2 linked regions of the Halioglobus japonicus genome follow. The protein of the gene in region 1 binds, or shares a complex with, the protein of each later gene. Links are inferred from orthologs where the notes say so. Each region holds a gene or a part of one and is shown on either strand. Other genes may lie near its edges.

Region 1 (15,872 bases):
TGCACCCCGCGACCATCCGCAAGTTGCAGCAGTACAGGCGTGCCCGGAGTGACCTGCTCAAGAAAGCCGAAGTGGGTGTCCCGATGCCCGCCGATCACACTCTCACCGGACCCACCCAGCGGCGCAGAACCCGCGCTATGACCCGGACCAAACGCCAGCACGTTACCGCTATCACCGGCGAGCACCATGCGCGAGATACGCATTGAGGGTACCCGCAGTTCGGCCACCGGCCAGGTATCTGCCCATGGCCAGGGTCGCACCGCCGCACCGCCACGAGCCGCACTTTCGGCGAAGGCGCGCTCCATAAGCAGTGGCGCCAGCCAGGCCTTGGCATGAATCAGCCCTGCCCCACCCAACTGTTGTAGGGCCACCAGCAGCAGCAATGGCCACAGCGCTCGCCACAGCAGATCAGGCATCGGCACCCTCCCCGCGGACAGCCCGCACCAGCAGCGCCACAAACATCAGCAGAGCGCCAAACCAGAGCTTCGCCGGGCCAGTAGTCGCCCCGCGCGGGTAGGCATAAGTTTGCGCGGCCGCGGAAGGCTGGCTCGTCTGCCCCTGGGGCCGCGAGTTGGGTACCGGATGGCTGCGCAGCGGCGACTCAGCGGGCCGGGAAATAGGCTGCTCCACCGCCAGAAAGCTGGTGTAGGGGCTTAGCAACTGGTGCGCAAGCGCCAGGGGCAGCACCGCGGCGCGAATGGTGTCGGGGTCGGCGCCACGTACCTTGTCGTCCAGCAAGCCCTCAATTTTGCGCCGGGCCCACAGGGAGGCGACACCCTCATGCTGCGCTATCTGTTGTGGATCTGCCCCCCAAAACCCAGTTGTCGCTGCCATGCCTGCCCGGCAATGGTACCGCTGACAATGACGTCATCAGCAGGCAGTTGTGTACCGAAGTTCACTGCAATCAGCAGCGGCTCGCCGCGATACAGATCAGGTAGCCGCTGGGGCCACATATCGGCGCCCTCGGGTAAACTGACCGCAAGATCCACCGCTACCGGGCTGGACAGCTCACGAAACAAGGCGGTCATTTTCTCACTGACCTGCCCGACATCACCGACGAAGGTAAATGTGCCGCGACCAAACTCTGCGGCCTTGCGCATAAACCAGCTATTGGGTGCAGCACCAATACCCACCGTAAACAGGCGACTGGGACCCAGCAGATGCTGAATCTCTGCAAATAATGCCTCCTCATTCCCCACTGCCCCGTCGGTAATAAACACTACCTGCCGCAGACTGGCATGCGGCGTGAACTCGTCCGGCTCCCCGATTGGCTGCAGCGCAGCGCGCAGCGCTGGCAACATTTCCGTACCGCCATTAGCGTCCAGGTGGCGCACAAACTCCTGCGCCTGCTGCAGGTGGTGACGGCTGGCCGGCACGGCACGCGGGTACAAACTGCGATAATCACTGCTGAACGCGATAATGTTGAAGGTGTCTTCAGGCCGCAGCATACGCAGGGCTTCGTGCAGGCTCTCGCGGGCCTGACGAATCGACACACCGCCCATGGAGCCGGAAGTATCTACCACGAAGATCATCTCTCTGGGCGTGGCAGGAGACACACGCTCCAGGGCCGGCGGCACGACCATCAGCAAACCAAAATACTGGCCGTCCACCTGCTCGGTAAATAGCGCGGCGGCAGGTTTACTGCCGGTCGCGGGACGCCACTCAAGGACATAGTCTCGATCCATTTCAGCCTTCCCTGTGGCCAGCGTGATCGTGTAAACGCCACCACTGCGGCTCAGGGCCACGTCGTGGTACAGCGACTCCACCCCCGCCAGTGGGACACCGGGATCCAGACGCACATCGATGACCACCGGATTGTGGGGCGCGCCGTCAGCGCCGGGCTGCGGGTGCTGCACAGGCGTTATGTCTGCCGCATCCGGCACCTGTGATGTGGCCCTCGCCCAGCCATGGGCAGGCAACACCGTCATTGGCGTGTCATCGTCAAGCGCAGGCTCAGTCAGCGCCCCACCGGGGATGTAGCGCGCCGTGATCGTCGTGGGCAGACGCAGCGCAAACACACCGTCGCGGTAGGCTATCGGCTGTACATACTCCAGCGTAACCTCGATCTCCTCGCCAGGGCCGATATTGGCCACCCGGTTAGTAAACAAATTGGGGCGCTGTTGCTCCACCAACGATGCTTTCCTGCCACTTTCGCGAGCCTTTTTGTAAGCTTTTTGCGCCTCCTTGCGCTCGCGGATCTCGCCGATAATCCGACGTTCGCCAATACGCATTTCCATGGCCCGCACCGCCGCGTCATCGGGCAGTGGAAAGGCATAAACTCCCTTTCGCCATTGATCGGAGGGGTTACTGAAGACCTGCTTTAGCGTGACCACAGCGATCATCCCGGAGGCATCAACAGACATGCTGCTGCCGTGCAGCACGGCGGGTTGGTACCCAGGGGCATCGCCCTGCAAGTACAGCTGGCCGGTTTCGGCATCATTAAGCGTGCTCTCGGCCCGCACCGTTGTGCTGACCAGTAACAATAGCGAAATACCCGCCAGTAGCAGCACCGGCAGGCAACGGAAACACAACCACAGCAAGGGTCCGCCAAAGTCGAACATCTCGCGCTGTAAGGTTTGGGGTAAACGTTCGGTTTTCATAACAGGTCTCCAGATCAGGGAACCTGTATTGAAAATCGCCACCGTGGCAAAACCACGATTGAAGCGTGGCGATGCAGCGATGAATTATGATGAATTGTGGCAGCCGCTTGAGCTGGCACCGAATATTTGAAACCATCGCGAAATGCCACAACAGATTGCCATTGTCGAAGACGAGCCGGCCATTGCCGCCAACTACCGCGACCACCTGGAACGCGAGGGTTTCGCCGTCCAGCTTTACGCCGATCGCCAGCAGGCGGCGAGCGCCTTTGCCCTGGCATTGCCGGATCTGGCGATTATTGATGTGGGCCTGGGCGACGAAATGGAAGGTGGTTTCGAGCTTTGCCGGGAATTGCGGGTGCGCTCTGCAGAGTTGCCGATTGTATTCCTAACGGCGCGCGATTCGGAACTCGACATTATCTCGGGCCTGCGCCTGGGGGCGGATGAGTATCTCACCAAGGACATCAGCCAAGCGCAGTTAATGGCGCGCATCCATGCACTGCTGCGACGGGTTCGCGCGCTGGCCAGCCCGGAAAAGAAAGATGATGTAATCCGTCAAGGTAAGCTTGAACTCAACCGTGAACGGATGACGGTTCGCTGGAACCACCAGCCGGTAGAGCTTACCGTGACAGAGTTCTGGATGGTCTACGCCCTGGCTCGCCACCCGGGCCATGTGAAATCGCGGCAGCAGTTAATGAATAGCGCCGATGTGGTTCTCGACGACAATACCATTACCTCGCACATCAAGCGGATTCGGCGCAAATTTCAGACCGTCGATGACACGTTCCAGAACATCGAAACCGCCTACGGTGTGGGCTACCGATGGAAAGGCTGACATTCAGCCTGCGCCGGCAACTGATTGTTGTCGCCCTGCTATTGCTCACACTGCCCTGGGCGGGCTGCCAGTTCGTCCGCGAGATGGAAGGCGCATTGCGCCATGGTCAGGCCCAGACGCTACAGGCCACCGCCCAGGCCGTGGCCGCGGTGGTGGGGGCAGACACCCAGATTATCTACCCCTATCCCGATCGACTCAGCGCGCCTGCTGAAGAGCGCCCCAGCGTTCACGCTCATCCCGCGACGCTGCCCATCGCCATCGATGGTTATGCCGAGGGCTGGGAAGGAACACCGGCACTGACACTGCAGAGTCAGAACACTGAGCTGGCACTTTCCATCAAGGCCCTGACCCGCGACGACCGGCTACTGTTATTGGTACAAGTCAAAGACAACGAGGTGGTGTACCACAACCCAGGCCTCTCTCCAGAACCCAATGGCGATCGGCTGGTGATTCGCACCTGGCAGGCCGACCGGCGCCAGGACTATGTGATTGCCACAGCTGCCCCGGGCAGTGTGCGTGCCCGCGCCGCGAGTCGTCGCACCCGCGGCATGGACCCCGGCAAAATTCGCGGCTACTGGCAGGATGCCGTCGATGGTTACACGATCGAAGTGGAGATGCCGATGGCCATGACCGGTGGCCGCCTGGGGCTGTATATCAATGACGTGGGCCACGGCGAAGGGCGCAACGTTGTCACCCTGGGCAACATCCGGCCCCTGCGCGCAAGCTCACCACCCTGGCTGATTTACACCAGCGATAACCTGCAGGCCGCCCTCTCCCTGTTCGACAAACAACAGGTCAATATTCAAGTAGTGGACCGTGACGGTTGGCAGCTGGCCAGCGCCGGCGCCATCAGCCATCGCGCCGACGGCAATACGTTCTGGTTAGTACGGCTGCTGTATCGCAGCATTCTCGCCGAGGAAACCTTGCCGGTGCCGCCACAAAGCGAGACGCCGGGCAAGGCCGCACCAGCGGTGATTGAGGAGGCCCTGGCAGGCACCGCCGAGAACCTGCGCTTTCGCGATCCGCGAAATGCCAACCGCAACCTTTTACTGGCGACCGCCCCAGTGGAAGGTGCCGAGCAGCCGATAGGCGCCGTCATCGTCAGCCAGAGTGGCGAGCAATACCTTTCGCTTACCGACCAGGCTTTTAGCCGGCTACTGGGCTATAGCCTACTGGCACTGGGCACCGGCGTGCTGGGTTTGCTGGGCTATGCCAGTGTGTTGTCATTCCGCATTGGCCGGCTCAATCGCGCCGCACACAGTGTGATCGCCAACGACGGTTCTATCCAGGGCGTGTTTCCCCGCAGTCGCGCACAGGACGAAATCGGCGAATTATCACGTGCCTATGCAGACCTGCTGGCCAAACTGCGCGAGTACAATGACTACCTGCGCACCCTCAGCCGCAAGCTTGCCCACGAGCTACGCACCCCCATTGCCGTGATTCAGTCGTCACTGGAAAACCTGGAGCACACCGACGCCTCACCGCAGCAGCACCAGACTTACCAGTTGCGCGCGAGAGAAGGGCTGGACCGACTCAAAGCCATTCTAACGGCCATGAGCGAAGCCAATCGCCTGGAAGAAAGCGTGCGCAGCAATCCGCGTCGGGACCTCGATCTGGTGCCGTTCCTGCTGGAGATCAGCGCGGCCTACGCTGACGTACATAGCGGGCATACGGTGCGCTTCGAGACCGGCAGCGAGCAGGCAAACGTCTGTGCCGCACCCGAACTACTCGCCCAGGCGCTGGATAAACTTCTCGACAATGCCGCCTCATTTGCGCCACTGCAGACACCGATTGTGATTCGCCTGGAGGCAGCCGATGACCACTGGCGGATAGCGATAAGCAACGAAGGTCCGCCGCTGCCGAACGAACTGCGCGATCGGCTGTTCGAACCCATGGTGTCATTGCGCAAAGGCGACGCCGGTGAAGTGCATCTGGGCCTGGGCCTGCACGTGGTGAGACTGATTGCGGAATATCATGAAGGCCGCGTTTTCGCGGACAACGTGGCCGGCGGTGTACGGTTTACGCTCTCACTGCCCGGCGATGGCGGCTAAGCCTGGTGAGCGGCAATCGCTGACACTGGACCAAGAAAAGGGGCCTCAGAAGAGGCCCTTGATCAATTACCGTTGTCCGTCACTGCGGACCGCCGGGATCAGTCAGTTTGTCCATCACCTCATCAAGCGAGAAGCTCGCCGCTTTCTGGCGCGGCGGGTACTGCTTGAATGTCTCCAGGAACTGCCCTACGTAAGCCTGTGCGGGCACAAGTAAATAAGCGCGGTCCAGCAGCCAGTCGTAATAGGTATTGGAGGTGAGCGGCGCGCGTTCGTACGGATCGCGGCGCAGATTGAAGATCAGGGGCACACGCAGAGGCACGAAGGGGTCCATCCACACCCGGAAACCACCCTGGGTTTTCTGCTCCATGAATACCAGTTTCCAGTCGCGATAGCGCATAGCGGTCAGGTCACCGTCATCAGAGAAGTAAAAGATCTCGTTACGCGGTGTATCGGTGGCTTCACCGGTGAGGAATGGCAGGAAGTTGTAGCCATCCAAGTGCACCTTGTAGCGCCGACCAATCGCTCGGTGGCCTTTGAGCAATTTGTCTTTTACGTCTGCTTCACCGGCTGCGGCCAGGAACGTGGGCAGCCAGTCCATGTGGTGCATGATCTCATTGGACACGGAGCCAGCCTCAATCTTGCCAGGCCAGCGCACCATGGCCGGCACTCGCCAGCCGCCTTCCCAGTTGGTGTTTTTCTCACCGCGGAACGGCGTCGTGGCAGCGTCGGGCCAGGTGTTCATATGAGGCCCGTTGTCAGTGGAATAAAAGATGATGGTGTTTTCCGCGATATTCAGCTCTTCCAGTTTCTCCAGAAACAGGCCGATGTGGGCATCATGCTCCAACATGCCGCAGGTGTAAGGATCGCGACCACGACGTGGATACGTCTCCTGACACCACTTCAGCTTGTCATCAGAGACATGGGTGCGGAAATGCATGCGCGTGCCGCTCCACCAGACGAAGAACGGCTTGTCGACTTTGACGGCCTTCTCAATAAACTTGAGAGCTTCCGCCACAGTGTCGTCGTCGACAATTTCCATGCGCTTTTTGGTGAGTGCGCCGGTGTCTTCGATCTTGCCATCGGCGAAAGAGCGAATCACACCTCGCGGGCCAAACTGCTCGCGGAAGCTAGGGTCATCCGGATAGTCGTAGTTTTCGGGCTCTTCTTCTGCATTGAGGTGATACAGGTTGCCGTAGAACTCGTCGAAACCATGGTTGGTGGGCAGGTGTTCGTCTTTGTCCCCAAGGTGATTTTTGCCAAATTGCCCCGTCATATAACCGTGGTTTTTGAGCAGACCGGCAATGGTGGGATCTTCTTCCCGCATGCCCAGGTCTGCACCCGGCAATCCGACCTTACTCAGACCGGTGCGGAAAACCGACTGTCCCATGATGAAAGATGAGCGACCAGCGGTACAGCTCTGCTCACCGTAGTAGTCAGTAAAAATCATGCCTTCCTTGGCGATGCGGTCAATGTTGGGCGTAGTGTAGCCCATCATCCCCTTGGTATAGGCAGAGATATTGGACTGGCCAACATCATCACCCCATACGACGAGGATGTTGGGCCTGTCAGCCGCCTGGGCACCCAGCGCAATGCACGCGAAGGCTCCAGCCACTAACAACTTGGTGTATTTCAGCATTGATAACTCCTTGGAATGTCTTGCGGAAAGTTGCTTTCCTGTCTGAATATAGACCACGCAACCTGATCCGCAATGCGCGCTTTCCCATTACATGGCGTTGACGGCCATGATCCTGTCGCCGGCTGCCATGTGCGCCATCCTGCCGCCTCCTTAGGATGATTCTTATGACCACAGGAGGATCAGAATATGGCTATTGTTGCTATTCCCAAACGCCCCCGCCCGCACCAGCCTGAGGCCCAGGTGCCAGCCAATGATTCGCGTAAGCGGGAGTTGATAGAGATGCTCGCTCGCGGCGACTTTCATGGCGCAGAGTCCATTCGCCAAGAAATGTGCGCCGCTAAGGAAAAAGTGGTCAACAAGCACGAGGCCGCCGCCACACCCGCGAATAACGAGCTGAGTGTCGTCAGCTGGCGCAACGATGAGGGCGAGCTGGAAACCCTGGAAATGACTGCCACGCCAGAAGCGCAAGCCTACTTCGAAAGCGTGATGGCCAAGGAGGCCGCCAACTAGGCCTCCAAGAGGAAGGCCTGCTGCTTGATCTCGGCGACCTGGTCGCGCAGCGCAGCGGCCTCCTCGAACTCCAGATTCTTGGCATGCTCCTGCATCTGGTCTTCCAGTTGCTTGAGTTTGCGCGACAGGGCCGCCGGTGACAGGCTGGCGATCTCGGCCCCAAAGGCGAGCTTGGGCTCCGCCACCTTCTTGGCCTTTGCCTTGCCCTTGGTGGGCATGCGCCGGGCACCTTCCATGATGTCTTGAACCGATTTTTCCACGCCCCTCGGGGTAATGCCATGCTCAGCATTGTGGGCGAGCTGTTTCTGCCGGCGACGCTCCGTTTCGGCCATGGCCCGTTCCATGGAGCCGGTAATGTTGTCGGCATACAGAATTGCGCGACCATTGAGGTTTCGCGCCGCCCGGCCAATGGTCTGGATAAGCGAGCGATCCGATCGCAGGAAGCCCTCCTTGTCGGCATCCAGAATAGCCACCAGCGACACCTCAGGCATATCCAGACCTTCCCGCAACAGATTGATGCCCACCAGCACGTCGAATTCACCCAGGCGTAGATCGCGAATAATCTCGACCCGCTCCACGGTATCGATATCGGAGTGCAGGTAGCGCACGCGCACGCTGTGGTCGCTCAAGTACTCGGTGAGGTCCTCCGCCATGCGCTTGGTCAGGGTGGTCACCAACACACGCTCGCCCCGCTCCACAGTTGTCCGGATTTCGCCGAGCAAATCATCGACCTGGGTGGTCGCAGGTCGCACTTCGAGCCCGGGATCAAGCAGCCCGGTGGGTCTTACCACCTGCTCCACCACCCGTCCGGCATGTTCGTCTTCATACTTGCCGGGCGTGGCCGAGACGAAGATTGCCTGGGGCACCAAGCGCTCCCACTCCTCAAAACGCAGCGGCCGGTTATCCAGGGCAGATGGCAGCCGGAAACCGTATTCCACCAGGGTTTCCTTACGCGACCGGTCACCTTTATACATGGCGCCGATCTGGGGAATGGTGACGTGGGATTCGTCGACAATCACCAGCGCATTATCGGGCAGGTATTCAAACAGCGTCGGCGGCGGCTCACCGGCGGCACGGCCAGACAGATAGCGGGAATAGTTTTCCACCCCCTGGCAGTAACCCAGTTCACGAATCATCTCGAGGTCGTACTTGGTCCGCTGGGCCAGACGCTGGGCCTCAACAAGTTTGTCGAGATCCTTGAGTTGATCGAGCCGCACTTCCAGTTCTGCCTCGATCTGATCTACCGCGCGCAGCATGACATCGCGCTCGGTAACATAGTGGCTTTTCGGGAAAATTGTAATCCGGGGTATCTTGGCCTCGACAGCTCCGGTTAAGGGGTCGAACAGGTAGATGTTCTCGATTTCCTCGTCAAACAGCTCGATACGCACTGCTTCTCGCTCGGAGTCTGCCGGGAAGATATCGATGACATCGCCGCGCACCCGGTAGGTGGCACGGGAGAAATCCACGTCGTTGCGGGTGTACTGCAGCTCCGCCAGGTGCCGGAGAATCTTGCGCTGGTCAATAATCTCCCCGCGGGACAGGTGCATACGCATCTTGTAGTAGGACTCTGGATCACCCAGGCCATAGATCGCCGATACCGTGGCCACCACCAGACAGTCATCGCGCTCCATCAACGCCTTGGTGGCGGATAGCCGCATCTGCTCGATGTGGTCGTTCACCGAGGCGTCTTTCTCAATAAAGGTATCCGAAGACGGCACATAGGCCTCAGGCTGGTAGTAGTCGTAGTAGGAGACAAAGTATTCCACCGCGTTATTGGGGAAGAACTCCTTGAATTCGCCGTAGAGCTGGGCCGCCAGTGTCTTATTGTGCGCCATGACAATGGTGGGCCGCTGCAGCTTTTCCACCACCTGGGCCATGGTGAAGGTCTTACCGGATCCGGTCACCCCCAACAGGGTCTGGGAAGCCAGCCCCGCCTGCACCCCTTCCACCAACTGACGAATCGCCTCCGGCTGGTCGCCAGCGGGCTCGAACTTGGACTCTACCTTGAAGGGACGCGACATCGTGGACAGCTCTTGCGATCAAAAAATAGCCGTTAATTATCATCCACATAGGACGGAATTGCAGCCTGTTTTCGACCCTCGAAAAGAATCTGAAATAATTCGATTCGGGGTGTTGACCATCCCCCCTCCATCATTAATATACGCGGCCTCTGACGAGATCAATTCCGCCTTAGCTCAGTTGGTAGAGCAAATGACTGTTAATCATTGGGTCGCTGGTTCGAGCCCAGCAGGCGGAGCCAAATTCTGAAAAAGCCCTGAAGCATTGCTTCGGGGCTTTTTTTTACCCGTCAGATCACTGCTGCGACTACAAATCAATCAACGAACCGGGAAGCCCCCATCTAGCCAGCGAACACGCTCCACATTGCCGGGTCAATAGTCATTTGCATGCATGCATTGTTCGATGCACTATGTTGGCTGGGTCCAACAATAATAACAGGTGCATATTGAACCCCCTCCCCTGAAGAAACTGCTTCTGGCAGCCTCAGCCTTGGTCGGGAGCGTCCTTGTCGCTGGCGCGATCCTGCTAGTAACCTTCGGCTATTCCAAGCCACCCGAAAGATGGTGGTATCCCTTTATTGTGTCGGTATTTTCTGATTACTACACCACGGGCCCTTTCGCGATGACCACCAATGCGCGAGAAGACAGCCCCGCATGGGATGCGATGCCGGCCCTGAATCTCACCCAGGCGCGCATGACGTATGCCATGAGCCGGGGTGAGGCCGATATCGAAATCGCCTGGTTGTTCAATCACGGTGAATGGGTAGATAGCCCAAGCCCTATAGGAGGTTCTCCCAACCCCAATGGCGCCGAGACAGCGCTTAGCAAAACACTAACCGCAGCGGGCTATGACTATGACCGTATCAGCCGCGAGGACCTCACCACTGCCACAGGCCAGAATGGCCTGCTACAGGTCGGCCAAGCGCAGTATCGCGCGTTGCTCATCGACAATGTGAGCGCGGCCAACCCCCTCATGCTGGCAAACGTGATCGCGCTTGCGCGTCAAGGCATACCCGTTGTCTGGCTTGGGGACTTGCCGAGACGCGCTATTGGCTGGTCCGACCACGTGCGACGTGATCAGTTGGTCAGCGAGCAGCGCGCACAGCTTACACAAGAGGTGCAACAGGCATCCGCGAGTGAGGTGGTCGATACATTGCATGCAGCAGGGGTCCTGCCACGCCTGCGTGTAGTGGGCGATGCACCCGCGACGATCCGCAGTCAACGCCGCCGGTTCGCGGCCGGCGAGTTAATCCTATTGTTTAACGAACACAACAGCGGCTACCAACAGACCGTAATACCGGACACGCCATTTGAGCGCGCATTTCTGCTCGATCCTGAAACCGGCGACGCGACTGAAATAACCAGCGGACCGAAAGGCGAGTTGTCGCTATCAGTGCCAGCCAGGCGGAGCAGGCTGCTCATGCTACAAGTGACACAAGCACGGACAGCCAGCACCGAAGAGGAGGTCAATCAATTTGATTGGCGCCTTTGGAAAAGCCCACCCGAGTCAATGTACCCCTCTATTCGCTGGTGGTGGCCGGGCAATGCGGTGGAAGCGGCACAACTGCGCACTGAACTGAGGAGCATGCACGCAGCGGCGTTCCGCGCAGTGGAACTACAGACGTTAACGATCGGGATGACCGAGCAGCATTTACAGGATCAGGAACAGCGTATCTATCAGGTGGGTAGCCCCGCCTACTTCGACAATATCAAAACGGTTATGTCTCTTGCCAAGGAACTGGGTATGAGCATAGATATCACGTTGGGCAGCGGCTGGTCCAGTGGCGGGCCATTTATTAAACGCTTTGCTGAAAAGCAATTATTACCAGCAAGTGTGGACGTGATCGGCCCAGCCATACATAGCGCTCCGCTGCCACCGGCAAGCGAACCGGGCTATGTTGGCCTGACCAACTTAGTGATCAAGAATACCATTGGCACCTTTGATGACGGAGCGGTTCTCCACGCCGTTGTGGCCGGCAAGCTCGACGACGCTACTGATCCACCCACGCTGACACAGCTGGTAGACCTGACTCAACACGTGGACGGCGGCAACTTGCGATGGCAAGTTCCCGCTGGCAAACATCGCATTTTCGCGCTGTACGAGAATAAGACAGCGCACAACGTGGCGGCTTCTGCTTACACCAACGGCCGTCTGGAATCGCCTGTAGTGGACCATCTGGACCCGGCGGGGGCTGCGGAGTATATCGATACACTGGCCAATCCCTGGCTGGATGCACTCGCACCCTATAAACCCCGCGCAGTGTTTATCGACAGCTTTGAGTTGATCGGTGAACTACCCTGGTCCTCGGTGTTCGCGTCCACATTCGAGAGCATGCACGACTATGACATCACCCCCTATCTGCCACTGGTCTTCAAGAGCCGCGGCGAGTCCAAGTACGTCAATGTGGTGATTCCCTCCGACTCGGCTTATCAGTCGACGGACGAGATGGCCGTGCGTATCAGGGAAGACTATGAGCTTACCCGTGAACATTTGTTTGAATCTGGATTTCTACGGCCAATAAAGGCCTGGAGCGAGCAGCGTGGCGTGCAATTACGGGTACAAGCGCACGGTGGTTACGGCGATTATCTTGACAGCTACAAGATTGCGGACGTTCCAGAATCTGAAGCCTTGTTTGCCTCTGGCAGCTACGATTTTCTCAAACTTGCCGCCTCGGCGGGCAATGTGGCCGGACGACGTTTTATTTCATCAGAGTCGTTTATCTCGCTCACTCTGGATTTCGATGCGCTGACACCGGACGACTACTACTTTCTTGCGGGACACGCGTTTTCGGCTGGGATTAACCGCACGGTTTATCACGGCTACGCTTACCACTATCTTTTGCCCTGATTTTGTCTACTTTCGAAGAAGGCTTAATTTCGCTGCTAATCGCCATGAAAACTTGCACGAACCCGCAAATTTGATCACTCTAAGACGGTGAACCTCTACTTATAACTATAAAATGTTGGGGAATACCTATGTACGCCAAGTTTCGTATGTTTAGCCACGTAGTCGCATCCAAGTCGGCCCTGGCAATCGCTATTGGAACAGCCGGCATGTCGCCCATAGTGGTGCACAGCCAAATGGTATTGGAAGAGGTGATTGTCACCGCGCGTAAGCGGGAAGAATCGCTACAGGAAACTCCCGTCGCCATATCAGCACTTTCCGGCGATGACCTCGAGGATCTGGGCCTTCGCGACATATCCAATCTGAGTGAAGTAGTACCCAACGTAGACTCTGGTGATGGCAATGGCACCAGCGGTGCAGGCAGTGTGTTTATCCGCGGTATTGGTGCGCGCAACACTGGGGTGAACTTTGACTCCGGCGTGGGCATTTATGTCGATGGGGTCTATGTTTCGCGTCCAGACGGCGCAGTGCTCGACAATGTCGATCTCCAGAGTATTCAGGTTTTGAGGGGGCCGCAGGGCACACTGTTTGGAAAGAACACAACGGGCGGCGCCATTCTATACACCACCAACAAACCGGTGGATATATTTGAAGGCAGCGCAGAGGTCCGCGTGGGCAATTACGACCGTCTCGATGGCAAGCTCACAGTTAACATACCTCTGGTGGGCGATACGCTAATGTCGCGCTTCTCACTGTACAGCACATCGCGCGACGGCCTGATGACTAACGACCTGAGCGGCGCGCCAGGGAATGATTCGCTCGATGGCGATGAATTTACAGACGTGAACCGACATGGCGGCCAGGCACAACTGCGCTGGATTGCGAGTGACGACCTGGTATTCGATCTGAACTACAACTATAACGCCAGCGACCAGAGTGCCAGGGGGCTAGACTGCGAGGTGGTGACGGGTATTGACGGCACGGGCTGGCAAGCTGCACTGCAAAACTCCACCATTGTTGAACCCGCCACGGGGCAATCAATCGCAGATTGGTGTCAGGCCAATGCCGATCTTGGGCCCGAAACGATACAGTCTGACTTACCCGGCCGCTACGAGTCCGAGGTGCAATCTCTGGCACTCACTGCAGATTGGTATATTAGCGACTCTTTGAGCTTTCGCAGCATTACGGCTTATCGCACCACCGAAGGTGGGGAAACCAATGATCTGGATGGCACGGGCATTCCACTGCTTCACAGGACCAATTTCGACTTTGCTGATGCAGAGCTCAGGGCCACAGATCAATTCTCCCAGGAATTTCAATTCACTGGCACGGCCTTTGACGACAAGTTGGACTACATTGTCGGTTTCTTCGGCTTCTGGGAAGAGACGGATGCAGGCACCGCGGTATCGCCTTCAGGACCATTCTTCGGCTCTCTCTACGATCTCCCGCCGTTTGTTACCGGTGAGGATTGCACCACAGGTAACTGTGCTTTTTACATTAACCAGACCACCACGCTGTACACCGAAAATACGTCCTATTCACTCTATAGCCAGGCGGACTGGAACTTCAATGACGACTGGCGCCTGACATTGGGCTTGCGCTACACCAGTGAGGAGCGGGAGCTACAGCGTATTTTCCAAACGCCGGACTTCTCCAATGATGTATCCACTGGCACGCCTCCGCTTGAAATCGCGGGAATCGGCGACATATTCAAAGGCGGGAATTTCTATTATTTCCCCGATGGGCCATCGTCTTTCAACCCACATCATGGCTTTGTGCCCTCCCTCACCGACCCGCTGGACCCTGGATCTGTCGACCCCCTGTATGACCAGACAATGAAAATCGATAACGATGACTGGACGCCCATGGTCAGCCTGCAACGCAACTTCGGCGAGACGGGATTCATGGAGTACGGCACTGCTTATATCACTGCGGCCAACGGCTTTTTGTCTGGCGGTGTTTCGGACACAACAGACGTGTTCACCGGTGAGATTTATGCCTATAAGCCGGAGAAAGTCTGGAACTATGAAATAGGTTTTAAAATGGACGCCTGGGACCGACGCCTGCGACTCAACACCGCGCTGTTCTATACGGATTACCAGGATCGCCAGCTGACCACCGTAACGGTTAACCCCACCACCGGCCGTATTGCCGGCTCTACGATTAACGCCGAGAAGTCCACCATCGCAGGCCTGGAAATCGAGTCTATTCTGCTGCCCATTCCCAACCTGCAGATCATCGCCAACGTCACCTTTAACAAGGGCGATATAGACAAGTATGAAGATGTGCGCATTGTGACTTCGGGCGCACTTGATAACCCCACTTGCGTGGCACCGGCCACCCCCCAGGCATCGATGTGTGCCTGGTTGATCGCTCTGACGAAGACCTGCCCCGCCTGCCAGAGCAAATCTACTACCTGGCATTGCAGTACAATTGGGAAACCTCTGTTGGTCTGATTACTCCGCTGCTTACATGGTCTTATCGCACGGAGGTTGAGAACTGTTTCGACCAGTCCAGCTGTGAGTCCGGCATTTACAGAGGCGATCAGGAATCATTGGGCGCCCGGCTCACTTGGACGTCGCCGGAAGAACAGTGGCGTATTACGGCCTACGGCACAAACCTCACCGACGAGCGCTATGTCATAGGCGGCGTACCGCTGGTGGATGTGCTGGAGACTGCTGGCAAGCAGTACAACCTGCCGCGCATGTATGGAATAGAAGCGGCCTTTACCTGGTAGCACTGTAACGCTCGGAAGAACTCCGGCGCATACTGCCGGACCAATGTTGCCGAGCCATGGACAACAGACCATCGACTGGGCCGCCATCAGCTATTCTTAACCGGACACATTCGTTCTCAGGGAGCGGCAATCAGGCGAATAATACAACTTGCTGTGGCCATGTTCGCACTGCAGCAATATCAGGCTCGACTCACTCGGCCTGCGTTATCTATCCAGCGGTATCCGACCACGGCAGCGCCACACTGCGGTGCCGCTTCTTCCAGGCCCAAGGCCATGCTGTCATCTGCTTGGCAAATTTTGCCTATTGTTTCTCGGCATTGCTTCCAGGAGGCTGAATTGTATGATTCGGTTTGCCCCCAGTCTCAACTTTCGTTGACGCGCTGTCTCGGACAGTGCACCTGATTGAAAAGCGACTATGCTTAGAACATGCAGACCCTAACCGGCATCTTTTACAGCCTCAGCCTCGTTCTGATCGTTACGACTTATGTCGTCTATCCCTGGACGCGTCCGTGGACCAACATACTGCTGGTCATCGGATTCAGCTGGCTGAGCTATCGTCTGTTCCGACCGGAATCAGAACGGGAGACGATAGAGCGGCATGTTGCCCGACAGAACAAACAATGGAGTGGCGACCTGGAGGCAC
Region 2 (15,984 bases), 2.6 Mb from region 1 along the record:
GGTTATACTTGTAGCCATCTACTTTGTACTTCTTCAGCGCTTCGGGATCATTCAGTTCATTGTCAATGATATAGCGCGCCATCTGGCCACGGGCCTTCTTGGCGTAGAAGCTGATGACCTTGTATTTGCCGCCTTTGAGGTCCTTGAAGACCGGCGTAACAATATCGGCCTCCAGTTCTCGCGACTTCACGGACTTGAAGTACTCATTGGACGCCAGGTTAACCAGCACCGCTGAGCCGGACTTCTTCAAATGCTTCTGCAACAGACCGGTAATGTCTGTTCCCCAGAATTCGTAAAGGTTTTTGCCGCCGGAATTTGCGAACTTCAGACCCATCTCCAGCCGGTAAGGCTGCATCAGGTCCAGGGGACGGAGCAGGCCATACAAGCCTGACAGTATGCACAGGTGCTTCTGGGCAAATGTCAGCTGTGACGCGGTCAACGTCTCTGCCTCGAGACCGGTATACACGTCGCCCTTAAACGCCAGCACCGCCTGCTTGGCATTGTCGAGCGTGAAGGGTGTGCCCCAATTCATGAAACGGGCGTGGTTCAGCTCGGCAATGTTTTCGCTCACCCCCATCAGGCTGCGAATATCGTCAGGGCTCAACTGCCGTGCGTCTTCAACCAGCTGCTCGGCCTGCGCCAGGAACTGGGGCTGAGTGGACTTGCGAGTGGTCGGTGGGGTGTCGTAATCCAGTGTTTTGGCCGGGGAAATTACTGTGAGCATAATGCCTGCCTTGTGATGAATTGAGCGGGCGGCGCCGAGGCGCGCCCATTGCTGCGGTTGCTATGATACTCTGCGCCCCAATAATCAAAAACCCCCGGGATAAGTTCTGTTCATGCCCAGCCCTCACGCTGTCGTTCACGTCATTGATCGGATTACCGAGCTCAGCGGCCGCCTGCTGGCATGGCTGGCACTGGCCATGGGCCTGGTCACTGCCGTCATTGTCGTCATGCGCTACGGTTTTAACACCAACTCGATTTTCGCCCAGGAAATGGTCACCTATATGCACGGCTGCCTGTTCATGCTCGGTGCGGCCTATGCCCTGAAAGCCGGCGCTCATGTGCGCGTCGATATTTTTTATCGGGATTTCAGCGAGCGCGGCAAAGCATGGGTGAACGCCCTGGGAGGTATCGTGTTTCTGCTGCCGTTTTGCGTCTTTGTCATCGTCGTGAGCTGGCAATTTGTGACCGAATCCTGGGCGATCCGCGAGATATCCTCAGAACCAGGGGGCATTCCCGCCGTCTTCCTGCTCAAGAGCCTGATTCCCGCCATGGCGATCAATCTGCTGCTTCAGGGCATTGCAGAGACCCTGCGCAGCGCCCTGGTGCTGGTGGAGGACTGACATGGAGTACTTGTCCCTCTACCTGTTTGCCGCCGTATGTCTGCTGCTTATGCTCGGCTACCCTGTGGCCCTCACCCTCGCCGGCACCGCCCTGGCCTTTGCCGCCGGCGGTGTACTGACGGGTGTATTTGACGTAGGTTTTCTCAACGCTCTGCCCGGCCGCATTTTCGGCACCATTAACAACATCACGCTGATCGCGGTGCCGCTGTTCATTCTTATGGGCAACATCCTCGAGAAATCCAAAATAGCCGAGGAGTTACTGGACAGCATGGCCAAGGCCTTCGGCGGCCTGCGCGGCGGCCTGGGTATCTCAGTGGTGGTGGTCGGCATGCTGCTGGCCGCCAGCACCGGTATTGTCGGCGCCACCGTGGTCACCATGGGGCTGCTGTCACTGCCTACCATGCTGCGCAATAACTACAGTCCCTCCCTGGCTGCGGGCACGATTTGCGCGACCGGCACCCTGGGCCAGATTATTCCGCCTTCGATTGCGCTGGTACTGCTGGGCGACGTGCTGGCCAATGCCTATCAACAGGCACAACTGTCCATGAACGTATACCAACCCAAAACCGTGTCAGTGGGCGACTTGTTTGTCGGCGCCCTGATACCGGGGCTGGTACTGGTGGGCCTCTATATTCTCTACATTCTGGTGTACTCGTTCCTCAAGCCTGAGGCAGCGCCCGCGGCCAAAAGTACCCGCATCGGCCCGGCGCAGTTGCTGAAAGGACTATTGCCACCGCTGGCGCTTATCGTGGTGGTACTTGGCTCGATTCTCGCGGGCGCCGCCACACCCACCGAAGCTGCCGGCATCGGTGCCGTAGGCGCACTTATCCTCGCCTACGCAAAAGGCCAGATGGACTGCCAGCGCCTGCGCGAAGTCGTGGTGAGCACCATGGAAGTCACCTGCATGGTCTTCCTCATCCTGCTCGGCGCAGCCCTGTTCTCGCTGGTGTTCCGCGGCTTTGGCGGCGAGGAATTGATCCACGGCTTCTTCCAGGACATCCCCGGCGGTGTCATGGGCGCCACCATGGTAGTGATGGTCGCCATCTTCCTGCTCGGCTTTATTCTCGATTTTATCGAGATTACCTACGTGGTTGTGCCCATTGTCGGCCCGATCCTGCTGGCCATGGGGCTGGACCCGATCTGGCTGGGTGTGGTGATAGCGCTGAACCTGCAAACCTCCTTCCTGACGCCGCCCTTTGGCTTTGCGCTGTTCTACCTGCGCGGGGTCGCCCCGGCCAGCCTACCCACAAGTGCTATTTACCGTGGCGTGGTTCCCTTTATAATTATCCAGCTGCTACTGATTTCAGCCCTTTGGGTCTGGCCGGAAATGGCCACCTGGCTACCGGGCCAGCTCAAGCAGTGACCAAGATAACTATTCGAGACTGATCATGAATGATATCGATTCCACCCCGGTTCCTCACGGGGAACTGGCTCTGCAGACCGTGGCCATGCCCGCCGACACCAACCCCTCCGGGGATATTTTCGGTGGCTGGTTAATGTCGCAAATGGATATTGCCGGCATGGTCACCGCCGGTGACGTGGCCGGCGGCCGCGTAGCTACCGTTGCCATTAACGGCATGGTTTTCCTGACTCCGGTACATGTGGGAGCGGTGGTGTCCTGCTACTGCGACGTGCTCGAGATTGGCCGTAGCTCAATCCGCATCGTGGTAGAAGTGTGGATCAACTCCAAACACGACGGCGAACCCATTAAAGTGACCGAAGGTGAATTCGTGTTCGTGGCCATCGACGAGAATGGCCGCACCCGGGCTATCGAGAACCCTTAATAATCCCCATCACCCATCACTTCATCGCGCAGATTGTAGTACGCCTGCTCTGAAATGTGGTGGTAGTTGCGCACCCCTTTGTAAAATTCGCTGTACGAGGCATACACCTTGGCCGCCATGGGGTCGCGCGCAACGAGCTCATCCATCGCCTGACGCGTACCCTGCCACAGCGCCCGCAGCACGTCGTCCGGCAGGCGACGCAGCTGTACATCATGTTCATCTACCAGAGACTGTAGCGCCTGGTTGTTGCGGCCGGTGTATTCATCGAGCATATCCTGACTGGCCGCGCGCGCGGCGTGCTCAACAATTGCGCGCAAATCCTCCGGCAGCGCATTCAGTGAATCTTCATTGACGATGAATTCCAGTACTGAACCGGGTTCGTGCCAGCCCGGGTAGTAGTAGTATCTGGCCACCTCGTGGAAACCCAGAATACGATCGTTATAGGGCCCCACCCATTCGAGTGCATCGATAACGCCGGTTTGCAGTGAGGTGTAAAGCTCACCCCCCGGTATAGTGACTGCGGTCCCGCCGGCGGCGGCAAATACCTCGCCGGCCAGGCCGGGAATACGCATTTTCAGGCCGCGCAGGTCATCCGCGGTGTTCAGCTCTTTGTTAAACCAGCCGGCCATCTGCACACCTGTGCTACCCCCGGCAAACGGGACCAGGTTAAAAGGCGCATAGGCTTCGCGCCACAATTCGAGGCCGCCGCCGTAGTGCAGCCAGCCATAGGTTTCCTGGGCGTTAAGGCCAAACGGCACGGCGGTAAAGAATACCGATGAGGGCACCTTGCCCTTCCAGTAGTATGCGGCGCCGTGGCCGGCATCGGCCACCCCCTGGCTCACGGCATCAAACACCCCCAGGGCCGGCACAATCTCTCCTGCGCCATAAACGTGAATCTTGAGGCGCCCACCGCTCATCGCTTCGACGTTGCGGCTGAGGTTAACGGCGGCAGAACCAAGGCCGGGAAAGTTCTTCGGCCAGGTGGTGACCAGTTTCCACTCGATCACCTCGGCATTGCTGACACCACCTCCGGCGTAAACCGGGCCGCTATTGCGTGACGTATCCGTTGCCCATAGGGCAATAACAGCCACCAACGCGGCGACCAGTACCAGAATAATCAGGGGGCTTAAGCGCTTTTCCATATCGCCAGTGGCCATGCCTTGGTTTCCTCAATATTGTTGTTATTCAATCGAACGATGGGGCGCCTGGGTCAGACCAGCTGCAGGTTCGCGTACTGCAATACCAGCCACTTGCTGCCCTCGGTGTCGAAGTTGACTTCAACCCGGGCGGTGTTGCCTCGGCCTTCAAAGTTTAACACGGTGCCCTCACCAAAAATCTGGTGGTAAACACGCTGGCCGAGGCTCAGGCCCGTGTCTGGCACCTCTGCCTGGGAAAGCGTACTCACTGGCCGAGCCACGGTGGTATTGAGCCGCACTTCCTGCAGCAACTCCGCGGGGATCTCACGCACAAAGCGCGATGGTGCGTTAAAAGTTTCGCTGCCGTGCAGGCGTCGCGACTCGGCATAAGTCAGCACCAGCTTTTCCATGGCGCGGGTAATACCCACATAGCAGAGACGACGCTCTTCCTCCATGCGCCCGGGCTCCTCGGCAGACATACGGTGGGGAAACAGGTTTTCCTCCATGCCGGCGAGAAACACCAGGGGGAATTCAAGCCCCTTGGCGGAGTGCAGGGTCATCAATTGCACACTGTCCTCGTGCTCATCCGCCTGGGCATCGCCGGCATCCAGCGCGGCGTTATCCAGAAACTGCTGCAATGGCGACGCATCGTCGCCCTCTTCTGCCACGAACTGCTTGGCAGCGCTGACCAGTTCCTCGAGGTTTTCGATACGCGCCTGCCCCTTCTCACCTTTTTCTTTCTGGTGAAATTCAATGAGTCCAGAGGCGTGAATCACATGCTCGACCAGCTCTTCGAGGGATAGCTCATCCGTGCCCGTGTCGAGTTCATTGATCAACACCGCAAAGCCCTCGAGAGCACCCAGCGCCCGGGCGGGCAGCAGTTTCTCCTCAATCGCTGCGGCAATGGCCTGCCACAGGGAAACGGTACGGCTGCGAGCGACCTCGCGAACCACCTCGAGCGTTTTCGAACCAATGCCACGCGGCGGTGTATTGATGACACGCTCGATAGCAGCGTCGTCGCCGCGACTCTGGATCAGGCGCAGGTATGCCAGTGCGTTGCGAATCTCGAGCCGCTCATAGAACCGCTGGCCGCCGTAAATGCGATAGGGCAAGCCAGCCCTGATCAATCCCTCTTCCAACACCCGGGACTGGGCATTGGAGCGATACAGCACGGCCACTGACGACCGGTTCTGGCCACCGTCAATCCAGTCCTGGGCCTGTTCGACGATGAAGCGGGCTTCGTCGTGTTCATTGAAACCAGCGTAGAGCGTAATGGGATCACCGGACTCACCCGCAGTCCATAGCTCTTTACCCAGCCTGCCAAAGTTAAAGCCAATCACCCCATTGGCAGCCTGCAATATGGTCTGAGTGGAACGGTAGTTCTGCTCCAGGCGCACCGTGCGCGTGCCTTCGAAGTCATCCGCAAAGCGCTGGATATTCTCGATCTTGGCGCCGCGCCAACCGTAGATAGACTGGTCGTCATCGCCGACGGCTATGACCGGAATATGCTTCCCCGCCAGCACCCGCAGCCATGCGTACTGAATCGTATTGGTGTCCTGAAACTCGTCCACCAGAATTTGCTTGAAGCGTCCCTGGTAGTGCGCCAGGACTTCCGGCGCTTTGAGCCAGAGCTCATGAGCGCGCAATAGCAGCTCGGCAAAGTCCACCATGCCGCCGCGCTCACAGGCTTCCTCATAGGCGCGGTATACCTGCAACATAGTCTGGCCAAACAGGTCGCTATGGGGCACATCGATATGCCGCGACCGCAGCCCCTCATCCTTTTGCGAGTTGATGTACCACATGGCCTGCTTGGGCGGCCAGCGGCCCTCGTCCAGTTCGAGTTCGCGGCAAACGCGCTTCACCAGGCGCAGCTGGTCATCGCTGTCGAGAATCTGAAAATTCTGCGGAAGCCCCGCCTCTTTCCAATGCGCTTTCAACAGGCGGTGGGCGAGACCGTGGAAAGTACCCACCCACATGCCATGGGACGGCACCTGGAGCATTTCCTCGATACGCGAGCGCATTTCACGCGCCGCTTTATTGGTAAAGGTCACGGCGAGAATCGACCAGGGCGACAGCCCTTCGGCGCGAATCAGCCACGCAATGCGGTGCACGAGCACCCGGGTTTTGCCACTGCCGGCACCGGCCAGCACCAACAGGTTACCGCTGTCGGCAGCGACGGCTTCTCGCTGGGCTTCGTTAAGGGGGGAGAGAATATCTGATACATCCATGCCCGCATTCTACCCGACAGCCAAGGTCTGCGGTTCACATTTTTTCCATCCGCCACGGGCGCTATACTCACGCGGCACTGCACAGGAATTTCTCGCCATGGCGGCCACCGACAGACCCATACTTCCCGAGATTGAATCTCGCCTGCACAGCCTGCGCCGCTCGGAACGAAAGGTGGCGGAGCTGGTACTCGCCCAGCCTGACCAGGTCATGCACATGCGCGTTGTGGACCTGGCTGCAGCCGCCGGTGTCAGTGAGCCCACCGTTGTGCGCTTCTGCCGCGCCATTGGCTGCGAGGGCTTTGGCAACTTCAAATTGGCACTGGCCCGCAATGCAATGCCAACCTCTTCCGAACCGTTCTCGCTCAACGAGCGGGATACCGCGCGCGACTATACCTACAAGGTGTTTGACGCCACACTGGAAACCCTTACCCAGGTGCGCGACTCACTCGACCTGGATGCGATTGAAGCCGCTGTCGAGGCACTTGCCAACGCCAATAGGGCAGAGTTTTACGGCTTTGGCGCATCCGCTCCGGTTGCCATTGATGCCCAGCACAAGTTTTTTCGTCTGCAGATACCCAGCGCCGCCCATTCAGACCCGCACATTCAGGCCATGGTGGCCATGTCCCTGACCCCGCGCGATGTCGTGGTGGCAATATCCCAGTCAGGTCGCAGCACCGCGCTGCTGGAGGCGCTCGATCGCGTCAGCGAATCAGGCGCTGTCACCATCGGCCTCGCGCCCGGCGGTACGCCGGTGATAGAACGCTGCAGTATCGCCATCCCCATCGACGTCCAGGACCAGGCCGGCGCCCGCTATACACCACTGCCATCGCGTATCGCGCATCTCACGGTCATCGATATTCTCGCGGCGGGCGTGTCCAAGTCCAAGGGCGCCGTCGTCAGTCGCCATCTCGGTCGATTAAGTCGGGGCCTGCAGGACTTGCGCAGCTGAGTTTTGGCAGCATTGGCGGTAGAGGTCTGGTACTATCCCGACAAAGGGGATGGGGTGAGCTGAACATGAATAACGATAAGGATCGCCAGGAAGAACAACTGGATCTCGACGTCGGCAATGAGCAGGGCTGGACGCCCGGCGAACGACTGTTTGACGACTTCGACGATAGCGACGCACCCGACGATGATCGCGACACCGACCACACCGCCATGTTTGACAGCGCGGCCGCCGAAGACGACCTCGAAGAAGACGAACCCGACTACTTCGATGACCTGCCCGAGGATCAGCATGATGCACCCCAGGTAGAAGATAGCTGGGAGAACGCTGCCTCCGAGGAGGAGACCTGGGACGCCGAGTCCACTGAAGAGGATGACCCCTGGGATGAAGAAGATCGCCTGCAGACTGTCGAGCAAACAACAGCAGAAGCCCCCGTCGCCGAGCCCGTGACCAAACCACTGCCCCCTGTAACCAGGTTGGAATCTGAGCAACCCGAATGGGATCCCCGCGATGACGAGCTGGATGAGGGCACCGAATATTACGAAGAGGAAGAACGCGAAATCACCCTGCCGCTAGGCCTGATCCTGGTGGGCCTGGTGGCACTCGTACTGCTAGGTGCCGGCGGCTATGGCGTTATGCAGCAACGCGCCGAAATGCAGGAAGAGATTCGCCGCCTGCAGTCCAACCTGGCCACTGCTGCCAATCCCAACGAAGTTGCCGAAACGCGCGCCAACAACGAGGCGCTGGTGGCACTTAACGCGGACCTCGAAGCCGAGCTGGATCTTGTGAACGCTGAAAACCGCAGCCTGCAGGCGATTGTCACCGGCCTGGAAAAGCAATTGGCAGCGCAACAGGACGCGATGACCAAACCGGAGCCTGCCCCGCCCGCCAAGCCCGTTGCGGCCACCAAGCCTGCACCCAAGCCCGTGGCCCGCAATACGTCACCAAGCCCGAAACCTGCGGCACCAACACCGACCCTCGCCGTGGAAAGCGGCACCTGGTTCGTGAACTTTGGCTCCTATAGCCAGGAGCAAACCGCTCAGGGTTGGGCGCGGCGCCTGCAGCCCGGCGCAGGCAAGGTCGTCGTGGTCACCGGCGAAAAGTCCGGCCGCACCTTCTACCGCGTCCGGGTAATTAACCTGTCTGACAAGGCTCAGGCAGATGCGACTGCACGCACACTGGAAGCCCGCTACGACCTGCCCAAACTCTGGGTGGGGCAATCGAGCTGACTTGGCAGGCTCGATAAGGCCTGCTAAGGTTTTCCTCCCCAAAAGGAGACTACAACAATGAAACTGATCAAGTATTCCGCCCTGGCACTGGCACTGGGCAGCACCTCTACTATCGCAGCCGATTGTACTGCGCCAGACGCCCCCGAACTGCCCGATGGAGCCACCGCTTCCATGGAGCAAATGCTCGCTGGCCAGAAAGCGGTGAAGGCATTTCAGGCCGCCAACCTGGATTACATGAAGTGCCTCGAACCCGCCCTGAATGCTGCACAGGCACAGGTTACCGAAGGTGCTGAGGGTGCCGCAGACGCACTGAAAGCCGCCGAGGAAACCTACAACGCCGCGGTGTCTGCCGAAGAAGCGGTTGCCGGCCAGTTCAATACTGAGGTTCGCGAATACAAAGCGGCCAACCCCCAGTAAACCTCACAGGTCGTCGGCCCGCGCGCCGCTCTGGGACGCGGGCCACCACGGCCTGGACACAACACCTACAAAGCTTCCGCATTCGTCATATTTTCGCATGCAGCAAGGTGCCGTTCGGCACTGGCGCTGATAGACTCACGGCATCGAGTAACAGCACATGCCCTCGCTTACAGCGCAGGGGATTAAGTCCGGAGATACTTACATGCACACTGTGGCAACCCTGCTGTCTAGCCTCAATAAAACCAGTTTACGCCTGTTAGGCCTGTCGTTTCTGGTACTCCTGTCGGCCTGCCGTATGCCGGTCGCCATCCAGGGCCAGGGCTTTGTGTTTGGGGAACAGGCCAACACGGTGTATCGCGACGGGTACGTGTTCGAGATTAACGAGGATTTCCAGGAAACGTTCTGGCCAGTACCTGCACCGGGGCACTCATTCAGCGCCTGGAATGAAATCTGTAGTGTTGGCCAGGTCCTCGAGTGCTCCCTGACTCTCACAGAAGACGCCTGGGGCAGGGATGACGAGATCCCGCTGGACGCGACATTTACCGCCGGCTACCAGGGCCCGATGGTGTTGAACGACTACCAGTTCTTCTGGGATGCAGGCACGCGCACGCTGACTATTCCCGCCGCCTCTATCGTTCTGGAAGGCAGTGACCCCGCCGCCCCTATGCGCACCTTCGTCGCCCCTCCCGGCATGCCCATGATCATCCCGGGGACGCGAGTAGGACCGAACTATGAATTCACTCTGCCCACCGCGGATTACATTCCCGATGATTATTGGCTAATGATCTCGACCCTCGATGAAGCGGGTACGCTGGCAACCGTGAGCTACGATTTCGGCATTGCAGAGTCCCTCAACCCGATCGCTGAGTTGAAGCCATACAGCCAATCCTCTCCCTGGAAAGATGTCCTGGTGAACTGTGCTGCCGCCAGCAACCCGCACAGCGTGTGCTCCATGCAGACCCTGCCATACATTGGCGCAGTGACCAGCAACCCATCGGTCAGCGACATTATGCAACGCGTCGTGGTCAGCCATGGCTGGATGGGTAACCGTTATTCCCAGGTGCTCCAGAACCTGCCACCGGAAATGCTCAAAATGTTCCGCGGTGTTACCGCCATCGTCATTGGCTCAGACATTCGCCCCGCGTTCTTCACTGCGTTAACCGGCGCCATTTATATCGACCCGCAGGATTTGTGGCTGACCCCGAGAGAACGTGAAAGCATCGACTGGACCCCAGATTTCCGTTCCGACTTTGGCAACGCGCTGCAATTTATTCCCGCAGGGACTTACCTGTCCGGGCGCAACCTCGCCTGGGGTTTCAGCGGTGACTATCCCGAAGGCGTCACGCGAAGTCTTGTGGAGATCATTCTGCCGCTGGGCTATGTCATTGCCCACGAACTGGCCCACGCCAACGATTTCATTCACCCCGCCATCATGCCACCCGCGAACAGCACGCTGACGCCGCTGGACTTTTACTTCCGACTGTGGGGGCTTGAGGCCAGCGCCGGCTTGGGCAACACCTATCCACTCTCTTCACAATTGCTGTACCAGGTCGCCGACGTGCTGTACCGGGGAGTGGAGGCCAATAACACCATACTCAACCTGACCGCAGCCGATGTCGGCCAGGCCTTTGCCTCCGACACAGCCAACAGCATGTACTCCTACTCCACCATTTACGAAGACACCGCTACCCTGGTCGAGGAAGTGTTGATGTCGTACTTCTTCGGCGTCGACAAGCTTCAGTCATTCCTGGATGAGCCCGCACAGGAACCCCAGGACTGTACCGATTACATCTTGCAGTGGGGCAGCCTCAACCGTGCGTCGGTCCCTCAGATCAAGGAACGCGCGCGACTGGTACTGAGCACCATTCTAGATGAAGCCGATGTCTCTAAATACCTCAACGCCGTACCCGCGCAGCGAACACTGCAGCCAGGGCTAAGCCTGTGTGAAAACCTCGATGCGCTGTTCTCAGTCGCGCCTCAAAGTGTCAATGGTCAAGCCAAGGCCACTCGCACTCTGCCGCGATTGCACGCGCTGCAGCCCGCGCATGAACATAAACACCCGGTCATGCGCAAAGTCGACGAGCGCCGTGAGAAACAGACTACCAGGGGCCTTCGCTGAGACATGTATGCCCCAGCGCTCGCGCATCAGCACGGCGCCAGAGCCAGCGGTTACTCCACCGTAACCGACTTGGCGAGGTTACGCGGCTTATCGACATCAGTGCCTTTCTGTACCGCCACATGATAGGACAGCAGCTGTAACGCCACTGTATAGATGATGGGCTTGGCCACTTCCGGGCAGTGCGGCATGGCCAACACCCTGACCCGGGGCTCGCTGGTAAAGCCCGCCTGGCGATCGGCAAACACAAACAGTTCACCCCCGCGCGAGCGCACTTCCTCGAGGTTGGACTTCAGCTTCTCCAGCAATTCATCACCGGGAGCAACTGCCACCACCGGCATGTCGTCATCGACCAGCGCCAGTGGGCCGTGCTTGAGCTCTCCCGCGGGATAAGCCTCGGCATGGATATAGGAAATCTCCTTGAGCTTGAGTGAACCCTCCATCGCCACCGGATAGTGAATTCCACGGCCGAGGAACAATGCATGGTGCTTGGGAATAAAGGCTTCGGACAATGCCTTGATGGCGGTATCGAGTGCCAGGGTCTGCTGCACATAATCAGGCAGTGCATGCAGAGCATTGACCAATTCCTGCTCACGCCCTTGCGGCAATCCGTTGCGACGCCCCAGTGCGATGGTGAGCATTAGCAGGCCTACCAACTGGGTGGTGAAAGCCTTGGTAGAGGCCACACCAATTTCAGCACCGGCACGGGTCAGGAATACCAGATCGCTTTCGCGCACCAATGAGCTGTTGTCGACATTGGCAATCACCAGGCTACCGACAAAATCATCGGTGCCCGCATCGCGCAAGGCTGCCAGTGTGTCAGCAGTTTCACCTGACTGGGATATGGTCAGCAACAAAGTGCCGGGAATCTGCACCCGCTTGCGGTAGCGAAACTCAGACGCTACCTCTACCTCACAGGGAATACCCGCCAGCTCCTCCAGCCAGTAACGCGCCACCATACCGGCGTGGAAACTGGTGCCGCAGGCGACAATCTGCACCGCTTTTACCCGATCGAAAATCTCGGCAGCGCACTCGCCAAATGCGCTGTCGGCAACTTCATGGCCGCCGGCTGCACTAAACGTCGCTGCCAGAGCGCGGGGTTGTTCGTAGATTTCCTTGAGCATGTAGTGATCGTAGTCACCCAGCTCTACGGTCTCTTCGGCCTCAGCGATACGGGTGGTTTCGCGCTCTACCGCATCACCCTGGGCATCGAATACCGCGATGCTGGCGGGTGTGATGCGTACCATGTCACCCTCCTCGAGGTAGATGAAACGGTCCGTGACCTGGCGCAAAGCCATCTGGTCGGAGGCCATAAAGTTCTCGCCAATGCCCACACCGATCACCAGCGGGCTACCCTGGCGGGCTCCGACAATCTGGCCGGGGTTCTCCCGATCAATCGCTGCCAGGGCATAGGCGCCCTCAAGCTGATCAACCACGGTAGCCATTGCTTTGAGTATATCGTCGCAGCCGTTCATGGCCCGATGGAGCAAATGAACAATGACCTCGGTATCAGTCGCGGAGGTAAACACATAACCTTCCGCTTCCAACTGCTGACGCAGTACGCTGTGGTTTTCGATAATGCCGTTGTGGACCAACGCAATGCGATCGCCTGAGGTGTGCGGGTGTGCGTTGGCTGCGGAAGGTTCGCCATGGGTCGCCCAGCGAGTATGCGCAATACCCGTGGGCCCGTAATAGGGCTGCGCGTGCTGGGCTTTCTCCAGCTCCGCGACTTTGCCCAGGCGTTTGTGCACCAGCAGTCTGGCGTCGTCATCCAGAACAGCCAGGCCGGCAGAATCGTAGCCGCGATACTCAAGACGGCGCAGCCCCTCAAGCAGAATCTCACTGACTTCACGCCGCGCGGCGGCGGCTACAATGCCACACATATTACTGCTCCCCGTCGGGTTTGCCGGGGCGATTCCAGCCCTGGATATTACGTTGCTTGGCGCGGCTGACCGCTAGCTCATCCTCGCCCACCGCCTTGGTCACGGTGGAGCCCGCGCCGACAAAGCCGCCGTCGGCAATCTCAATAGGCGCCACCAATGTGCTGTTGGACCCCACGAAGACGCCGTCGCCCATGGTGGTCTTGTGTTTGTTCACACCGTCGTAGTTACAGGTGATGGTGCCGGCACCGATATTTACACCTGCGCCCATCTCGCAATCGCCCACATAGGAGAGGTGGTTAATCTTGCTGCCGACACCAATCCGCGCCTTTTTGGTCTCCACGAAATTACCGACGCGGGCACCGGCCGCCAGCTCGGTACCGGGACGCAAGCGCGCATAGGGCCCGACGTTCGCATCGGGGCCTATCGTCGCTTCTTCAATGTGGCTCATTGCGTGTATCTGGGCTCCGGCACCGACAACAGCGTTTTTGAGCACGCAGTTGGGGCCGATCCTGGCGCCATCTTCGAGCTGCACGACACCCTCGATCACGACGTTCACGTCGATAAATACATCGCTGCCACAGGTCAGCTCGCCGCGAATATCCAAACGGCTCACGTCAGCCACGGCCACACCCTGCAGCAACAGATCTTCGGCGCGGCGCCGCTGGAACTCACGCTCCACCCGATTGAGCTGCACCCGGTCGTTAACCCCGAGTACTTCAACCTCGGAGGTGGCCATGCAACTGGCGACCGCCCTGCCGTCAGCAACCGCCAGCGACAGAACGTCCGGCAGGTAGTATTCACCCTGGGCATTTTCATTCCCGACCCGGGGCAGGTAGGAGCACAGATCGGCGGCAGGCACCGCCATCACGCCGGTATTGATTTCGTCGATGGCCAGCTCAGCCTGGCTGGCATCCTTGTGCTCAACAACGCCCAGCAACTTACCGGTGTTGTCGCGCAAAATACGTCCCAGCCCGGCCGGGTTGGAGACACGCGCCGTCAGCACCGCCGGTGCGGACGCCGCTGCGGCAACAAGTTCAGTCAGGGTTTCGGTGCGAATCAGGGGCACATCGCCGTAGAGCACCAACACCACGCTGTCTTCGCCAATCACAGGCAGCGCCTGAAGCACGGCGTGACCTGTGCCTTTCTGCTCGGCCTGTGTGACCCAGTTCACCGCAGCATCGCCCATGGCCTGTTTGACGTCATCTGCCCCATGACCCACCACCACATGGATGGCACGGGGTGCCAGGGTTTGCGCCGTGTCGACCACGCGCTGCAGCATCGGGCTACCGGCCACAGGGTGCAGTACTTTTGGCAACGGGGATTTCATGCGCGAGCCCTTGCCCGCGGCGAGAATAATAATTTCAAGATTCATTTAAATGTGTCCAGCAAGCCCTGATCAGGCATCACCTGTCAGATATTTTTTGACATAAATTGCTTTATAAGCGCATATTAGTCTTAGCTTTATTCATTACAACGCTTTTTGTCACAAATAAAATGACAACAAATGAAAAACGATAGCCTGTACCAGATCGGTCTCGACGATCGCGAAATCAATATCTATAAAGCCCTGCTGCGCCTGGGCCCTGCCTCTATTCGCGATGTTGCTGCCGAGGCCGGCGTCAATCGCGGCACCACCTACGAAACCCTCAAACAATTGGCCACCAAAGGCGTGGTGAACTACCTGCCCCGCGGCAAGCGGCGGGTATTCCAGGCGGAAGAACCGGAGCAACTACTGCAACTGGCCGAACGCCGCCAACAGGCACTGACGGTTGCGATGGAACAGCTGCGCGCCGAGGTCATTCCCGAGCTCAAACAGTCCCAGGGGCAATTCAGCCCTGGCAATGTGCGCTTCTACGAGGGCGACGACGGCGTCGAGCTTGTCCTGCGCGATATTCTCGACAGTACCGCCAGTGACCCGGAGCGCGGATACTCGGTCATCTCCACTAAGACCCTGCGCGAACACCTGTACCGGCCTTTCCCCAATTTCACCCGCCAGCGCGAGGCCCGCGGTATTCGCGTGCGCGCCCTGGCTGTAGGCGAAGGGGGTGACGAAGCCGAGTACGCGGAGCGCAAATGGCTGCCTGCATCGCAAACCACCGACGCGTCCTATATTGCTATTTACCCACCCAAGGTGGCCATGATTACCCTGGCGGACAAAAATTACCCCGTGGTGGTCATCATCGATTCAGCCGCCATCGCCTCTACCCAGCAAATTCTGTTCGATACTTTATGGGAGCTGCTGTAACCCACCGAGTGGTTAACCCCTTGGTGGTAATCCAGCCAAGTCCATTTTCTTCTATGCTTGTAGGGATATTTTCGTTCACTGGAAGACCTTATGAGCCGCACTGTTACCTTCGCCGCCACACAACTGACCATTGGCTGGGATATCGACGCCAATATGGCCAAGGCCGAGCAGGCCATTCGCGACGCCCATGCCGGCGGCGCTCAGGTTATTCTGCTGCAGGAGCTGTTCGAGGCGCCCTACTTCTGTAAGACCCAGCAGTATCGCTATCTTGACCTGGCGAAACCCCTGGCTGGCAATCCGCTGATCGAGCGTTTCTCCCACCTGGCTGCTGAGCTCGAGGTGGTGTTGCCCATCAGCTACTACGAGCGAGACACCAACACGTTTTTCAATTCCCTGGTGATGATCGACGCCGACGGCACAGTCATGGAGAACTATCGCAAGAGCCACATTCCCGACGGCCCAGGGTATTGCGAGAAGTTTTATTTCACGCCCGGCGATACTGGCTTCAAAGTGTGGAAAACACGCTACGGCACGTTCGGCGCCGGCATTTGCTGGGATCAGTGGTTCCCGGAAACCGCCCGCTGCTGCGCGTTAATGGGCGCCGAAGCCATGTTTTACCCAACCGCTATCGGTTCCGAACCCCAGGACCCCACCCTC

The links.
Region 2: the proteins of uvrB (region 1) and uvrD are in contact, whole or in part, in a crystal structure (PDB 7EGT), measured with the Thermus thermophilus proteins. The link is inferred for Halioglobus japonicus from one-to-one orthologs. Residues at the interface, in WP_096411307.1 of Thermus thermophilus: Glu23, Leu25, Arg26, Asp27, Gly28, Glu29, Arg30, Phe31, Arg55, Glu326, Asp327, Phe328, Glu379, Ser382, Gln383, His398, Gly400, Arg401; in WP_096412145.1 of Thermus thermophilus: His654, Arg656, Phe657, Gln666, Asp668, Glu669, Lys680, Arg681, Leu682, Ser683, Lys685, Tyr686, Ala687.

Annotation. Positions count from the first base shown.
Region 1 is NZ_CP019450.1:3,266,630-3,282,501, forward strand. The notes cover bases 7,139-10,026. They hold uvrB (excinuclease ABC subunit UvrB), read right to left. Parts: upstream 9,651-10,026; coding sequence 7,626-9,650; downstream 7,139-7,625. Other genes in these bases: BST95_RS15435 (hypothetical protein), read left to right, coding at 7,306-7,629. Outside these bases: BST95_RS15405 (class GN sortase), read right to left, coding at 1-416; BST95_RS15410 (hypothetical protein), read right to left, coding at 409-834; BST95_RS15415 (marine proteobacterial sortase target protein), read right to left, coding at 789-2,600; pdsR (proteobacterial dedicated sortase system response regulator), read left to right, coding at 2,743-3,432; BST95_RS15425 (ATP-binding protein), read left to right, coding at 3,420-5,483; BST95_RS15430 (arylsulfatase), read right to left, coding at 5,563-7,119; BST95_RS15450 (glycosyl hydrolase), read left to right, coding at 10,228-12,495; BST95_RS15455 (TonB-dependent receptor), read left to right, coding at 12,624-14,948; BST95_RS21020 (hypothetical protein), read left to right, coding at 14,915-15,229; BST95_RS15465 (hypothetical protein), read left to right, coding at 15,656-15,872. UniProt on the Escherichia coli protein: The UvrABC repair system catalyzes the recognition and processing of DNA lesions. A damage recognition complex composed of 2 UvrA and 2 UvrB subunits scans DNA for abnormalities.
Region 2 is NZ_CP019450.1:651,018-667,001, reverse strand. Bases 3,915-6,914 are described here. They hold uvrD (DNA helicase II), read right to left. Parts: upstream 6,492-6,914; coding sequence 4,338-6,491; downstream 3,915-4,337. Other genes in these bases: BST95_RS03140 (SIS domain-containing protein), read left to right, coding at 6,490-6,914; BST95_RS03150 (TRAP transporter substrate-binding protein), read right to left, coding at 3,915-4,284. In the rest of the region: peroxide stress protein YaaA, read right to left, coding at 1-724; BST95_RS03165 (TRAP transporter small permease subunit), read left to right, coding at 837-1,343; BST95_RS03160 (TRAP transporter large permease), read left to right, coding at 1,345-2,706; BST95_RS03155 (acyl-CoA thioesterase), read left to right, coding at 2,732-3,127; more of BST95_RS03150, read right to left, coding at 3,124-3,914; more of BST95_RS03140, read left to right, coding at 6,915-7,440; BST95_RS03135 (SPOR domain-containing protein), read left to right, coding at 7,506-8,666; BST95_RS03130 (hypothetical protein), read left to right, coding at 8,724-9,083; BST95_RS03125 (hypothetical protein), read left to right, coding at 9,286-11,202; glmS (glutamine--fructose-6-phosphate transaminase (isomerizing)), read right to left, coding at 11,253-13,082; bifunctional UDP-N-acetylglucosamine diphosphorylase/glucosamine-1-phosphate N-acetyltransferase GlmU, read right to left, coding at 13,084-14,454; BST95_RS03110 (TrmB family transcriptional regulator), read left to right, coding at 14,587-15,327; aguB (N-carbamoylputrescine amidase), read left to right, coding at 15,418-15,984. UniProt on the Escherichia coli protein: A helicase with DNA-dependent ATPase activity. Unwinds DNA duplexes with 3'-5' polarity. Translocates on single-stranded DNA with 3'-5' polarity. Initiates unwinding more efficiently from a nicked substrate than double-stranded DNA.